DNA from 2 places in the Rhodoferax sp. GW821-FHT07F03 genome. Region 1 is predicted to be linked to the other one. Evidence: predicted binding sites of a transcription regulator. Region 1 holds the regulator's gene; the other holds the start of a gene.
What was found. The regulator sigma-54, encoded in region 1, starts transcription at its own class of promoters, with help from an activator protein. The targets are predictions, from matches to a motif close to TGGCANGNAANCTGCTTT.

Region 1 (4,174 bases):
AGGCATCCCAGCTGCAGCAGGCCTACCAGGTCGCGGGCGTGCCCGCTTTGGGCGTGGCCGGCAAGTTCTACACCGATGGCAGCCAGGCGCAAACCATGCCGCGTGCATTGGTTGTTGTGGAATATCTGGTGGCCGAGCAGCGCAAGAAAGCCTGATTCCGGCATGGCCGGCAAGGCCGGAGAGATGAAAAAGCCCGCGTCAGCGGGCTTTTTTCTGGCTACGTCCAACTCGGGGTGAGGGGCCGTTACAATGAATTGCAAGATTCGTGCCTCTATGAAAATCAACACCCTACTCTCACTGCTCGTGGTTTGTTTCGTCGGTCTAGGCGGAGCGGCCCACGCGGAAAAAGCCGACAAACTCAAGCCTATGAATATCGAGGCGGACGCGGCGCGTTATGACGATCTGAAGCAGACCAATGTCTTTACCGGCAAGGTGGTGATGACCAAGGGCACCATCATCATCCGTGGCGCCCGCGTCGATGTGCGCCAGGATGCCGAGGGCAACCAGTTCGGCGTGGTGACGGCGGAGCCGGGCAAGCTGGCGTATTTCAAGCAAAAACGCGACGGCCTGGACGAATACATAGAAGGCGAGGGCGAAACCATCGAGTACAGCAGCAAGCTGGACAACGTGCGCTTCATCAAGCGGGCCATTTTGCGCCGTCTGGTCGGCAGCAAGGTGAATGACGAAATCACCGGCGAACTGATCGTCTACGACAACACCACCGATGTATTCACCGTGGACAGCGGCACAGCCGGCAGCAATCCCGGTGGCCAGAATGGCCGCGTACGCGCCATGTTGACACCCAAGGCTGCAGCGTCGGCTGCTAGCGGCGCGGCACCTGCCGGGCCAGCCCCGGTGCTGCGTTCCACCACCACGCTGGAGGGCGTGAAGAAGTGACGGCGGTGGTGGAGTCGGGAGAAAGCCGCCTGGAGGCGCGCCATCTGCAAAAAGCCTACGGCAAGCGCAAGGTCGTGAAAGACGTGACGCTGGCCGTCAAAAAAGGCGAGGTGGTCGGTTTGTTGGGCCCCAACGGCGCGGGCAAAACCACTTCCTTCTACATGATCGTGGGCCTGGTGCGGGCTGATGGCGGGCATATTTCCATCGACGGCCAGTCGGTGGAGCACATGCCCATCCACCGGCGTTCGCGCCTGGGCCTGAGCTATCTGCCCCAGGAAGCCTCGATTTTCCGCAAGCTCACGGTGGAAGAAAATGTGCGCGCCGTGCTGGAATTGCAGCACGACGAGGCCGGCAAGTCCCTCACCCGCACCGAGATCGAAAAGCGCCTGACGGCGTTGCTGCAGGATTTGCGGGTGGAGCATTTGCGTGATTCGTCGGCCATGGCCTTGTCCGGTGGCGAGCGCCGCCGCGTGGAAATCGCCCGTGCCCTGGCCACCCAGCCGCGTTTCATTTTGCTGGACGAGCCTTTTGCCGGTATCGACCCGATTGCGGTGATCGAGATCCAGCGCATCATCGGCTTCCTGAAGTCGCGTGGCATCGGCGTGCTGATCACCGACCACAATGTGCGCGAGACGCTGGGCATTTGCGACCACGCCTACATCATCAGCGACGGCAATGTGCTGGCCGAGGGTACGCCGTCCGAGATCGTGGACAACGCCGATGTGCGTCGCGTCTACCTCGGCGAACATTTCAAGATGTGATGCTCCGATGAAGCAAGGCTTATCCCTACGCGTTTCACAGCATCTGGCGCTGACGCCCCAGCTGCAGCAGTCCATCCGCCTGCTGCAACTGTCCACCCTGGAACTGAGCCAGGAAGTGGACCAGATGCTGGACGACAACCCGTTTCTGGAACGCAATATGGACGAGGCTGCACGCGAGGAGTTCGGCCTGGCCCAGTCCGACACGCCGGTCAGCACAGGGGAGCGCGAGGCTGAAATTGCTACAAGTTCTGTAGCTGAATACGCAAGTGAATCCAGCGCAGAAGCCCCAAATGATGCCGAATCCCCTTTAACTGGCGGTGACGACACCAGCTGGGACGGCGATGGCACTTCCGAGATCAAACCCGACGACAGCGAATGGGGCGGTGACGCCCCGGCGCGCCAGAACAACCTGGGTGAAGACGGCGAGATGGACGCCACCGAGCTGGCCCGCAACCAGGAGTCGCTGACCAGCTTTCTGCACCGCCAGGCCCTGGCCCTGCGGCTGGGGGAGGTGGACCAGGCAGCGCTGCGCTTTCTGATCGAATCGCTGAACGACGACGGCTACCTGGAAGACGATTTCGAAACCCTGGCGCGTGGTCTGGCGGGCGACGACGCCGAGGCCGTGGAAGAGCTGGTACACCGCTTCACGGTGGCCCTGAGCCTGCTGCAAAGCCTGGAGCCGGCGGGCGTGGGCGCGCGGCATCTGGGTGAATGCCTGTTGCTGCAGCTGGAGGGTTTGCAGCCCGTGCTGGGCGATGACCCGGCGCGCAAGGTGGCCATGCGCATCTGCCGCCAGTCCATGGACCTGCTGGCCCGGCGCGACGTGAAGCGCCTGGCCCAGCTGTGCCGCGCCACCGAGACCGATATCAAGGCTGCCATGGCGCTGATCGCCCGGCTGGAGCCCAAGCCGGGGCGGCGCTTTGTCGATGTGGAGCGCAACATCGTGGTGCCCGACGTGATCGTGGTCAAGGTTGGGCGCGGCGCCCAGGCCCGCTTCCGGGTACAGCTGAATGCCGAGGTCATGCCGCGCCTGCGCGTGCACGACATCTACGCCAATGCGCTGCGCCAGCACAAGGGGGGCGGCAAGGATTCATCGAACAACGCCGCACTGCAGCAGCGCCTGCAGGAGGCGCGCTGGTTCATTAAGAACATCCAGCAGCGCTTCGACACGATTTTGCGGGTCAGCAACGCCATCGTGGAGCGGCAGAAGAACTTCTTCAGCCACGGCGCGCTGGCCATGCGCCCTCTGGTGCTGCGCGAGATCGCCGACGAGTTGGGACTGCACGAGTCCACCATCAGCCGCGTGACCACCGCCAAATACATGGCCACGCCCTACGGCACCTTCGAGCTGAAGTATTTCTTCGGCTCGTCCCTGGGGACGGAGACCGGCGGCAACGCCTCCAGCACCGCGGTGCGGGCGCTGATCAAGCAGTTTGTCTCGTCCGAAGACCCAAAGAAGCCGCTCAGCGACAGCCAGCTGTCCGACATGCTGAAAGAGCAGGGCATTGAATGCGCGCGCCGTACCGTGGCCAAGTACCGCGAAGCGCTGCGCATAGCCCCCACGAACCTGCGCAAAGCGCTGTAGAACATGCTCTCCCCCAGGCCGCGTGCACGGTATGCCGCAGCTGGAGGAAAGAGCTTCGCCCCGCTTGCCCCAGGCTGCGTAGCGTGACACCATGGAAATAACGATATGAACCAACTCCAATTATTTTTACCCTGCGCCGCCGGCGTGGAAGAGCTGCTGGCCGAAGAGGTGCACGGCATTACCGGCCTGCAGGGCGAAGACCTGCGGGTGATGCGGGGCGGCACGCTGGTGCGCTCCTCCTGGCGCGACGCGATGCGCTTGAACCTGCACAGCCGCCTGGCGCAGCGCGTGCTGATCGAGCTGTCCAACACCGAATACCGCAGCGAAAAAGACCTGTACGAAGCCGCCAGCAACGTGGCCTGGGAGATCTGGTTCACGCCCAAGCAAAGCTTCAAGATCGAAGTCACGGCGCAGCACAGCCCGCTCAATTCGCTGAACTTCGCCGCGCTGAAAGTGAAGGACGCGGTGGCCGACCGCTTCCGCTTCAAGACCGGCGTGCGCCCCGACGTGAATGTGCAGTGGCCCGATGTGCGCATCTACCTGCACCTGACCACCGAGCGCGCCACCATCTACATTGACACCTCGGGTGACGCGCTGTTCAAACGTGGCTGGCGTGAAGACAAGGGCGATGCGCCGTTGAAGGAAACCCTGGCCGCCGCCATGATCGCCGCCAGCGGCTGGGATGGCACCACGCCCCTGTACGACCCCTGCTGCGGCAGCGGCACCATTGCCATAGAGGCCGCGCAGATCGCCTGCAATATTGCGCCCGGCAGCCTGCGCCGCTTTGGCTTTGAGAAGCTGTTGCCCTTCCAGCCCCATGTGTGGAGCGTCATTCAGGAGCAGGCCCACGCCGCCGAGCACGAGCCGGAGACGCAGATCTTCGGTAGCGATGTGGCCTTCCGTATGGTCGATTTCGCCACCCGCAATGCCG
Region 2 (4,174 bases), on a different contig from region 1:
GCACAGCTGAGTGCGCCTGCCAGCAGCCATGTGCTGGCTGCAACCCGTGGCCACGCACTACCAACAGGTCTGACGGCTTGCAGCGCCAGCACCCAAGCCACCGCGCAGCAGGCTGTGAGCCAAGGCACTACGGCGGACGTGGGGCCGGGGGCGAAGGGGTTGAGCCACGGAATAACGACCAGCGCGCTGGTCAGGATCTGACGAAGCTTCAAAAGCCGTCGCCTTTCAAAAAGCCCCGAATCTGCCCCTGCTGGTCGAGCACGGCGACCCAGTCTTGCCGACCGACCACAGGAAGGTACAGCCATTGCGCAAGGTCAGCGCCCTTTTCTGCAGCCAGCGCCTTGGCAGCGCCTTCTTGCGTGGGCTGCTTTTGTAAAAACAGCTCTAGCGGCTTGGCGCGCTGCAGCGATTTCAAGCCAGCCGCGCCGTCGTAGGGAATGTAAAACCCAGGGCGCGCACCATAGTCACGACCACCTGTGGCGGCCTCAAAAAGCACGTTGTTATGTTCTTCTGCATTCTTTGGAGGTCGAATGTCTACCAGTTGCGGGCCAGACCAAAATTTGGGTTTCAAGTGTGCTGGCAATGCGTCAAGTTCTTCCGCTGCTACATCTGGGGCAGAAATGACTCTGAAACGATCTACCTCGTGCACGAGATAAAGCGGCCTTGCTTGCCACACTGTCCACATGCCGTAAGCCAGCGCCGTAAGCTGAATCAGCGCAACCAAGCCCAAATCCATCCACAACTCTTTGCGAAGTTTTTTAGGGCTGAACAATACAAATGTGAGCAGCGGACCGCACACCACGTCCACCGACACCACTAACAAAAAAAGCTCTCGCCCGCCCGACAATTCGCGGTAAGGGTAGGTATACCAGACCCCTAACACCACCCATGCCGCTAGGGCTGCTACCAGCACACTACAGAGGGAATGGATTCCTGCCGCTTGGGCTGCAACACGGTAACGGGCTAAATCCAGCATTTTTTCGAGAGATGTAAGGTTACAAGGGCTAACAAAAAAGGAGCCCGAAGGCTCCTTTAGAACAAACGAACTTGGTCTATTAACGGCAAGAAGCTGGGCGGTATTTTGCCAACAAAGTGCCAGAGGCCGCGGTCTGAGTGAGTGGGTTGGCTGTAAATGTTGGCGTCCCCGCAGAAGCACCAATCACAGTACCACCGCAAACCCAAACAATCGCGCCAGCAGGAATGGTTGAGGAAGTTGCAGTTCCAGACAGCGCCGTAGTAGGTGCAGCACCGGCAGTAGCTGGTGCTGCTGGTGAGATAGCCAGGTCAGACTGAACACCAACAGCAACACCAGTACCGTTTAAAAGTGCGCTGTACAGGATAGTGACTTGTCCAGTCGTTCCATTAATACAAATGCTGTCAACGTTTTTGCTCAATGCGAGAGCGCCAGCACTACCATTACATAAAACAGTAGCAACGGGAGTAGCAGCGGGAGTTAACCAACCAGATTGAAATGGCAGAGCATTTTGGGCGTTTTCCTCCACCGCACTTTTAGCATTACCAGCCAAAGTAAGACCCTCGGTTACTTTGGCACGGACGGTGTAATCCTGATAAGCAGGCAAAGCCACAGCGGCCAAAATACCGATGATCGCAACCACGATCATCAGTTCGATCAGGGTGAAACCCTTTTGCAAAGAACGCTTCATAAAAACTCCAAGAGTGGGTGTTGAGACGGTTAAGTAGTGCACGTAGTGTGCCAATCTGCCGGGTCGCAATCTTCTGTGTAATCCGTCACGGTTTTCTCAAGTGCAGCCCATTCTTGCTGATTTCAAAGTTTGAGGTTGCCATTTTTGTCATCCTACAAAGATTGCACCGATAGAGTCGAACATTTTTGACGCACAAAAGATGTCATCTACTACACCTCAAAAACCTGCCCCGCCTTCAACCACCGAATGTCATGCGGAGCGTGACGACCCGATCCGTCAAACTGCGCAATCTCATCCATAATCAACTTCGTTTCGAACGGCTTGGTGTGGGTGATGAAAATCGGGAACTGCTGCTCGCCAATGCATTTAAGTTCCTCCGCCAAGGTCGCAGGGGACAAGTGCAGGCTACGGCGGGCCAGATCTTTTTCGCGGTTGCTGAACGCAGTTTCAATCACCAGAGCGGCTACATCCAGCTGCGCCAAGCGCAGCCAGAATGCGGGGTTGCGCTCCGTGTCGCCTGTGAATACCCAGCTTGGCCCATCTGCGGATACGGCGTAACCCACGGCGGGCACAGAATGTACGGCAGGCAAGGCCTCAATGCGCTTGTCACGAACGTGCACTATCTGGCCCAGGCTGATTTCGTTGAAACGGATAAATGGCTCAGCCTCTGAGGGAATCACGCTGAAGTCCGGCCAAATCACATTATTGAAAATATGCGCTTTGAGCGCGGCAATGGTGCCGGCCAGCGCATAAATCTGAAAAGGTCCAGTTCGCTGAGAAGCCACAGCATCCACCATCAGGGGCAGCGCTGCAACGTGGTCCAAGTGGGAATGGGTCAGGAAGATGTGATTGACTGCGCACATTTCATCCAATGTGAGATCGCCAACGCCGGTACCGGCATCAATCAAGACATCAGAATCAACCAAAAAGGACGTGGTTCTGCAGTCTTTGGCAATAGCACCAGAGCATCCCAGCACACGGACCTTCATGACCAGACCCTTTGATTCATTTTGAAAATGGGCCGCGCCATCCCATCGGTGTCAGCTACGGAAGTAGGCTTCTTAAAGCAGCGCGGTGCCCATGCTTCAACCAGACACCGGTTTTGTCAAGGCTGCACAAACTGCATTTGTGTGCCAGCCAGCTGCAAGAGATCGCCATTTTTCAGCGCCACCGGCGTGGCCCCTATTGCACTGCCATTGAGTACGGGCTGGGTATCACCTTCTACATGCACCACAACATAGCCGTGCGGGCGGCGCGTAATCGCAGCAACAGCAATGCCTGGCTTACCCAAAGTCGTTACTATTTTGGTCAAGGTGACTTCACGCCCTGCCGCTGCACCGGACAACACGCGTATGGCGGCCGTAATGTGCGGCGCTATTTCAGCCCCCACCAGCGGCATGGATGCCGAATGGTGCGACACACGACGCACCTGCTGACCAACACCACCGGCCAAAGGGCTGGGCCGAGAAGCCATGCCGCGTTCGAAACCCGAATCCATGCCGTCACCCACAAACTTGAGTTTGTATTTGCCGACTTCAATCAGATCATTGTTCTGCAAAATTTGCTTGCGGGCAGCCTTACCGTTGATGTAAGTGCCATTGGTGCTGTTTAAGTCCTCCAGATGGACTTCATTGCCCACCATCAGTACCACCGCATGCTCCCCACTGATCGCCAGGTTATCGATCACGATATCGTTATACGGCCTACGGCCCAGCGTCGTGCGGTCTTTGGTCAACTGCACCTCTTTGATGACTACGCCGTCGATTGAAACAATCAGTTTTGGCATGGTCAGTTACCGTGTCTATTCATGGAATTGGCACCTGTGAATGGATCTAGCTTCCCAATAGCCGGGATACGAGTCCCCGCTTCTTGGCGCCGGCCACCGCTTGGACAAGCAGGACCGTAATATTATCTCGCCCACCATGCGCATTGGCGATGCTAATCAGCTGTCTGGCCTTTTGCGCAAGTGGAGCGTCGGTCTCCATGATACGTGCGATCGGCGCATCATCGACCATATCCGAGAGCCCGTCCGAACACATCAGGTACAGGTCACCTTCTTCCACCCCATGCTCATGCACCTCCAGCAGCACGCTGTCATCTATCCCCAAGGCACGTGTCACCAAATTTTTGTTATTGGACGTCGCAGCCTGCTGAGGCGTAATCAGTCCTGCATCCAGTTGCTCCTGCAATAAAGAATGGTCCTTGGTGATTTGCTGCAATACATTGCGCCGAAAACGATAGCACCGTGAATCGCCGATATGGCCCACCAGCACGCGGCTATCTTGAAAGATGCCCACCACCAAGGTCGTGCCCATGCCCGCGTAATGCTCATTCACGTTGGCTGCGGTGTACACCGCCAAATTGGCGTTGTGCACGCAAGCATCCATGGCGCGGCGAAGATCCCGGCCACTCGCCTGGGACCCTGCCTCTAACAGCCACCGCGCCAACTCGGTGTGGACAAACGTAGTCGCCATGCTGCTGGCGACCTCGCCTGCGTTGTAGCCCCCCAT

Region 2: AC07R0_RS12535 (pilin) is a predicted target of sigma-54. The motif match lies at 1,700-1,717, and genes of this name have one in related genera.

The regions. Positions count from the first base shown of each region.
Region 1 is NZ_JBWKQM010000010.1:78,168-82,341, forward strand. Features, by position in the region: gene AC07R0_RS16385 (thiol:disulfide interchange protein DsbA/DsbL) at 1-155, shown strand, start outside; gene lptA (lipopolysaccharide transport periplasmic protein LptA) at 274-897, shown strand; gene lptB (LPS export ABC transporter ATP-binding protein) at 906-1,658, shown strand; gene AC07R0_RS16400 (RNA polymerase factor sigma-54) at 1,666-3,243, shown strand; gene AC07R0_RS16405 (THUMP domain-containing class I SAM-dependent RNA methyltransferase) at 3,349-4,174, shown strand, end outside.
Region 2 is NZ_JBWKQM010000007.1:197,529-201,702, forward strand. Features, by position in the region: gene AC07R0_RS12525 (PglL family O-oligosaccharyltransferase) at 1-212, opposite strand, end outside; gene tfpZ (TfpX/TfpZ family type IV pilin accessory protein) at 209-976, opposite strand; gene AC07R0_RS12535 (pilin) at 1,056-1,664, opposite strand; gene AC07R0_RS12540 (3',5'-cyclic-nucleotide phosphodiesterase) at 1,874-2,653, opposite strand; gene AC07R0_RS12545 (FHA domain-containing protein) at 2,770-3,450, opposite strand; gene AC07R0_RS12550 (Stp1/IreP family PP2C-type Ser/Thr phosphatase) at 3,497-4,174, opposite strand, start outside.